Regions from separate parts of the Mesorhizobium sp. Arg314 genome, predicted to be linked through region 2. Evidence: predicted binding sites of a transcription regulator. Region 2 holds the regulator's gene; the other holds the start of a gene.
The links. Region 2 encodes PhoB, which activates phosphate uptake and scavenging genes when phosphate is short. Its sites were predicted from a motif close to TGTCATNNANCTGTCAT; they were not measured.
Positions count from the first base shown of each region.

Region 1: a site for PhoB is predicted at 1,876-1,892, ahead of olsB (l-ornithine N(alpha)-acyltransferase). Genes of this name have one in related genera too.

Region 1 is NZ_JBSKBP010000049.1:16,711-20,065, forward strand. Features, by position in the region: gene grpE (nucleotide exchange factor GrpE) at 1-123, shown strand, start outside; gene ACWGS9_RS29860 (trimeric intracellular cation channel family protein) at 226-858, shown strand; gene olsB (l-ornithine N(alpha)-acyltransferase) at 937-1,812, opposite strand; gene ACWGS9_RS29870 (hybrid sensor histidine kinase/response regulator) at 2,008-3,355, opposite strand, start outside.
Region 2 is NZ_JBSKBP010000013.1:62,106-65,460, forward strand. Features, by position in the region: gene pstB (phosphate ABC transporter ATP-binding protein PstB) at 1-762, shown strand, start outside; gene phoU (phosphate signaling complex protein PhoU) at 782-1,489, shown strand; gene phoB (phosphate regulon transcriptional regulator PhoB) at 1,505-2,194, shown strand; gene ACWGS9_RS16085 (ROK family protein) at 2,419-3,355, opposite strand, start outside.

The DNA.
Region 1 (3,355 bases), on a different contig from region 2:
TCGATCGGCGAGCGCGTGCTGCGGCCGGCGATGGTCGGTGTCGCCAAGGGTGGCCCGAAGACGGCCGCCGAGGCGAAGGTCGAGCCGGGCCCGGTGAACGAGCAGGCCGAGAAGGATGCGTGATAGTGAGTAGCGAATTGGGAGTAGTGAGTAGGGGACTGATATTTATCCGCGGCTTCGTGCTATTTCCCTACTCACTATTTGCTACTCACTACTCGCTCGCCCATGAATCCCATCGCGTTGCTCGACTATGCCGGCGTCGCCGTCTTCGCGGCGACGGGTGCGCTTGCCGCATCACGCAAGCAGCTCGACATCATCGGCTTCCTGTTCCTGGCCAGCGTCACCGGCATCGGCGGCGGAACGCTGCGCGACGTCATCCTCAACCTGCCGGTGTTCTGGGTCGCCAACAGCGGCTATGTGCTGATCTGCGCCGTGGTCGCGGTGCTGGTCTTCTTCAGCGCCCACCGGGTCGAATCCCGCTACAAATTGCTGCTTTGGCTCGACGCTATCGGGCTCGCCGCCTTTGCGGTCATGGGCGCGGCCAAGGGTCTGGCGATCACCGGCTCGCCCGTCGTGTCGGTCATCATGGGCGTGCTGACGGCGACCTTCGGCGGCATCTTGCGCGATCTGCTTGCCGGCGAGCCTTCGGTGCTGCTCAGGCCCGAAATCTATGTCACGGCCGCCCTTGCCGGTGCCACCATCTTCACCCTTGGCGATCTTGCCGGCCTGCCGGCGCTGGCGTCCAGCCTGCTCGGCTTCGCGGGCGCATTCGTCGTGCGCGGCGGAGCGCTTAAATTCGGCTGGTCGTTTCCAGCCTATAAGAGCCGGCCGGGGCGAAGGCCGGAGGATATTCCATGAGGGGAGTAGTCTGTAGTGAGTAGTCAGTAGTGACAGGTGCGCCAGTCGTGGTGTCCACCACTACTCACTACTCACTGCTCACGCCGCGAAGCGCTGGCCTTCGCCGCCATAGTAGTTGACGTAGCGGGCGCCGATCTCCTTGACCGGCATGACGACGAAGACGTCGACGGTCGAGAATTCGTGGTCGATGACACAGCCGTCGCCGATGCGGGCGCCGACGCGCAGATAACCCTTGACCAGGGGCGGCATGGCGGCGATCGCGGCCTTGGTGTTCACCGCCTCGATCGGCATCAGGTCCATGGAGCAGTAGCGTCCCGGAACCGCGCGAACATCCCAGGCGGAATTGGTGCGGCAATGATGGGCGAGATAGGTCAGCGCCTCGGCATGCGCCGCCGGCACGATGCCATGGAAAGAGGCGCAGCCGGTCATCACGCCGATGTTGTAATGGTTGATATAGGCCCAGATGCCTTGCCATAGCGCCTCGATGGTGCGCTTGGAGCGGTATTCCGGCAGAACGCAGGAACGGCCGAGCTCGAGGAAGCGCTGGCCGGGGTGCCGCGCGATCAGCTTGGTGAGCTCAAACTCGCCCTCGGAATAGAAGCCGCCGGCGGCCGCGGCAATCTCCTGCCGCAGCAAGCGGTAGGTGCCGACGATGCGGCGATGCTCAGGGCCGGGAAGGGAGGTGTCCAACACAAGAAGGTGATCGCAGAGCGGGTCGAAACGATCGGCGTCGCGCCGGTCCTGCGCCTGGAACAGGTCCTTCCTCGCGCCAAGCTCGTCGTAGAATACCCGATAGCGGACTTCCTGGGCGGCGGCGATCTCGGCCTCGTTGCGGGCGAGCCGCACTTCGAGGTTGCCGATGCGGCCCAGCGGTGCGCCGCTTGCGACGGCGTCGGCATTACGGGCAGCGAGAAGGGCGCCGCCGGCATTCGGCCGAGTGTCACATTCAGGCATGACTGTATGCACGAGTGATTCTCCTTCGAGCCATCCCTCTTGGCACGGGGATACGGTGTAGGTGCAACAGGATTGTGACAGTACCGTGATACGACGTGGCCGGCAATACTTTGTCGGCTGGACAATACCCTCAACCGGCTATCTTACGCCGACAAAAGCCAAGCAACCCAAGGCTTTCAAGCGTTAAAAATTTCCTCAGGCCGCGACCTGAGCCTCGACCGCCTGGACGAGCGCGTCCGGGTCGAGCGGCTTGGTCACGAAACCGCTGGCGCCGTGAGCAAGCACGGCGTGCCGGGTCTTTTCCTGGCTGTCGGCCGAAAGCACCATGATCGGGATCGGCGGCATGGCCAGGGACTCTTCATGGCGACGGATGGCGGCGATCGCATCCAGGCCGTCCATGACAGGCATGTGCAGGTCCATCAGCACCACATCGAAGCGGAACTTGAGGCCGCCATCGGTGACGGCTTCGACCGCGGCCTTGCCGTTGCCGACAACCTTGACGCGATGCCCCGCCTTGAGCAGCGTGGCACGGGCGAGCATGGCGTTGATGTCGTTGTCCTCGGCGATCAGCACCGACAGGCCCTGATCGCGCCTGCGCACCGAGGAGGCGCCGCGCGGCTCCGGCTGCGGCTGGGCGAGCGCGGAGCCATGGCTGGTCAACAGCACCCGCAAAAGGGTCTCGCCGCGCACCGGCCTGGCGAGGAAGGTGGCGTAGCCGCTGGCGCGAAATTCGCCGAGCATGCCGCGGTCCGTCGGCGCAATCAGGGTGATGGCCTCAGAATCGGCAAAGCCTGAGCCACGCAGCCGCTTGAGCAGTCTCCCATCGCTGTTTTCGAGCGCCGCGTCGATCAGGAGCACGTTGCAGCCGACAGCGAAGGGATCTGCCTGGCTTGGTGTCGCCGCGACCTCGACAATGCCGCCATGGGCTCTGATCGCGCGGGCGATGGCATCGGCCTCGACGGCGTTTTTCGACACGATCACCGCCCGCCGGCCGGCAAGGATATTGTGCCGGTGCGGCGGCGGCTCGGTTGCCGCGACCGCCGGGATCTCGAGGACGAATTCGGATCCTTCGCCGAGCCGGCTCGAAATCGAAATCGTGCCGCCCATGGCCGTCACCAGCCGCTTCGAGATGGCAAGGCCGAGGCCCGCGCCGCCATGCACCCTGGTCGAGGTGCCGTCGGACTGCTCGAACTCCTCGAAGATGCGCTCCATGTCCTCTTCACGCAGCCCGGGGCCGGTGTCGGCGACGGTGAAGCAGATGCGGTCGGTGGTTTCGGTGCGGGCGCGCGCCACGGTCAGCAGCACGCCGCCGGTATCGGTGAACTTCACCGCATTGCCGATGAGATTGAGCAGCACCTGGCGCACGCGGCCGGGATCGGCGGTGATCATCTGCGGCACGTCGGGCTCGACATGGCAGCCGAGGCCGATGTTCTTAGCGAAGGCCTTTGCGGCCAGAAGCTCGATGATGTTGTCGGCGATTTCGCGCAGCGAAGTCGGCTGCGGCTCGGGCTCGAAGCGGCCGGCCTCGATCTTGGAATAGTCG
Region 2 (3,355 bases):
ACCGTCGAGAAGGCCAAGATCGAGGTCAAGAACCTCAACTTCTACTATGGCCAGTCGAAGGCGCTGAAGGACATCAACCTGTCCCTGCCCGAGCGCAGCGTGACCGCTTTCATCGGGCCGTCGGGCTGCGGGAAGTCGACGCTGCTGCGCGTGCTCAACCGCATCTACGAGCTCTATCCGAAGCAGAGCGCGGAAGGGCAGGTGATGCTAGACGGCAAGAACATCCTCGACCGCTCGCAGGACCTCAACCTGCTGCGCACCAAGATCGGCATGGTGTTCCAGAAGCCGACGCCGTTCCCGATGTCGATCTACGAAAACATCGCCTTCGGCGTCAGGCTCTATGAGAAGATCAGCAAGGCCGAGATGGACAGCCGCGTCGAGCAGGCGCTGAAGCGCGCCGCGCTCTGGACCGAGGTCAAGGACAAGCTCAACGCCAGCGGCCTGAGCCTTTCCGGCGGCCAGCAGCAGCGCCTGTGCATCGCCCGCACCGTGGCGGTGAAGCCGGAAGTCATCCTGCTCGACGAACCGGCCTCGGCGCTCGATCCGCTGTCTACCGCCAAGATCGAGGAACTGATCGACGAGTTGCAGGTCGACTACACGATCGTCATCGTCACCCACAACATGCAGCAGGCGGCGCGCGTGTCGCGGCAGACGGCGTTCATGTATCTCGGCGAGCTGGTGGAGTTCGACCGGACCGAGAAGATCTTCACCTCGCCGCGCGAGAAGCGCACGCAGGACTATATCACCGGCCGCTTCGGCTGAGTTCATCGAGGACATCAATATGGCCGAACATACCGTCGCCTCCTTCGACGAGGATTTGAGGCAGATCAGCCGGCTTATAAACGACATGGGCGATCTCGCCGGCTCCATGGTCGGCGCTTCGACCAGGGCACTGCTCGAGACCGACAATGCGCTGGCACAGCGCGTCGTCTCCGACGACGCCATCATGGACGCGCGTCAGCGCGAGCTTGACGACCGCGCCATCACACTGATCGCCAAGCGGCAGCCGATGGCGGACGATCTTCGCCACGTGGTCGGCTCGATCCGCATGGCGGGCGACCTCGAACGCATCGGCGACCTTGCCAAGAACATCGCCAAGCGCGTCGGTTCGGTAGGCGTCAGCGCGGCGCCGCGCGACCTCACGCATTCGATCGATTCCATGGCGCAGCTGGTGCTGATCCAGGTCCAGGCCGTGATCCAGGAATATACGGTGGGCGATGCCACGGCGCTGGCCAAGCTTCGCAACGACGACGAGCGCATCGACGTCAAATACACCTCCGTCTTCCGCGAGCTCCTGACCTATATGATGGAGGACCCGCGCAACATCACCGCTTGCACGCATCTTCTGTTCTGCGCCAAGAATCTCGAACGCATCGGCGACCATGTGACCAACATCGCCGAGAACGCTTACTATGTGCTGACCGGCATGCAATTGCCCGCGAATCGCCCGAAGCAGGACGAGACGGCAATGTCGGCGCCGGCGGCCTGACAAGGGTAACCTGCAATGATCGCGCCACGCATCATGGTGGTGGAGGACGAGGAGCCGCTGGGGGTGCTGCTCCGCTACAATCTCGAATCCGAGGGTTACCAGGTCGAAGTGGTGACCCGCGGCGACGAGGCCGAAATCCGCCTTCAGGAAAACGTTCCCGACCTGCTCGTGCTCGACTGGATGGTGCCGGCCGTTTCCGGCATCGAGCTTTGCCGGCGCCTCAGGATGCGGCCCGAGACCGAGCGGCTGCCGATCATCATGCTGACGGCGCGCGGCGAGGAAAGCGACCGCGTGCGCGGCCTCTCGACCGGCGCCGACGACTATCTGGTCAAGCCGTTCTCGACGCCGGAGTTCATGGCCCGCGTCAAGGCGCTGCTACGCCGCGCCAAGCCGGAGGTGCTGTCCAGCGTGCTCAAGGTCGGCGACATCGTGCTCGACCGCGAATCGCATCGCGTCTACCGCAAGAAGAGCGAGATCAGGCTCGGCCCGACCGAGTTCCGGCTGCTCGAATTCATGATGCGGCATCCCGGCCGGGTATTCTCGCGCAGCCAGCTGCTCGACAATGTCTGGGGCGAGACGATCTATATCGACGAGCGCACGGTCGACGTGCATGTCGGACGCCTGCGCAAGGCCGTCAACAACGGCCGCATGCCGGACGTCATCCGCACCATCCGCGGGGCGGGCTACGCGATCAGGGAAGATTAGGGATATGCCGATATTCAGGTGAGGCCGGCCTGCGAATGGTGGCTTCCTGCGCTTCCGGTACTCACGTACTTAAGTACGCTCCGTTCCGGCCTTCGCCGGCCGAAGCCCTCACAAGTGTCTCCGTCTATGAAGGCTACGGCCGGCGTAGGCCGGTTCTCGGAATCCACCATTCTCGACTCGGCCTGACCTGAATCTCAGCATATCCCGGCGCTTGAGCCTGCAGTTCATGCGACGTGCTTGCCCGCTCTCGCCTGGCCCCCGGGCGCGAAAATCTCCTGGTCGACGAAGGTCAGCGCGCGCATGGCGCAGCCTTCGCGGATGAGCGGCAATTCGTTCGGTTCGGTGTCGAAGGAGATTGATGTCGAATGCTGGCCGCCGGCGGTCTGGGCGATCGCTTCTCTCAGCGCCGGCTCGATCAGGTCGAAAGCGGCGGCGCTGACGCCGACCATGGCGACCGGCGCCGGATCGATCAGCGCGAACAGGTTGCCGAGGCCGAATCCCAGCGCCTCGCCGGCGCGGCGGTAGGCTTCGCGCTCCGGGCCGTCCTTTTCGCGCGCCTTCGCGGCAAGGGCGCGCATGTCGGCGTCGCCGACATCGACCGGCGAGGCGTCCTCGCTTATCTTCATGGCGCTGCGCCAGATCGCATAATTGCCGGCATAGGCCTCGACGCAGCCGCGGCGGCCGCATCGGCAAAGCGCGCCGCCCGGACGATGGATCATGTGGCCAAACTCGCCGCCCGAGGAATGCGTGCCGGTGAACAGTGTGCCCTTCAACACAAGGCCCATCCCGATGCCGTGCGAGAGCAGGATGGCGATGAAATCGTCACGATAGCGCTCGGGATCGCGCCATTGCAGCGCCACCGCCATCATGTTGCAGTCGTTCTCCATGGTGGCGGGGATGCCGAATTCCTTCTCCAGGATGTCGGCAAAAGGAATGTCGGTCAGCGGGGTGATCGGCGACCACAGCATGGCGCGTGCCCGGGAATCGGTGATGCCCTGAATGCCCATGGCGATGCGGGCGACGCTGCCCACGTCGAGGTCGGGATCCTGCAGCCGGCGCCGGACGATTGCCATGCATGCGCCGATCAGCTCGTCGCGCGGCATGACAAGCGTGTCCAGGCGCTGCTGTTCCTCGGCAATCACCTGGCCGGCGTAGTCGATG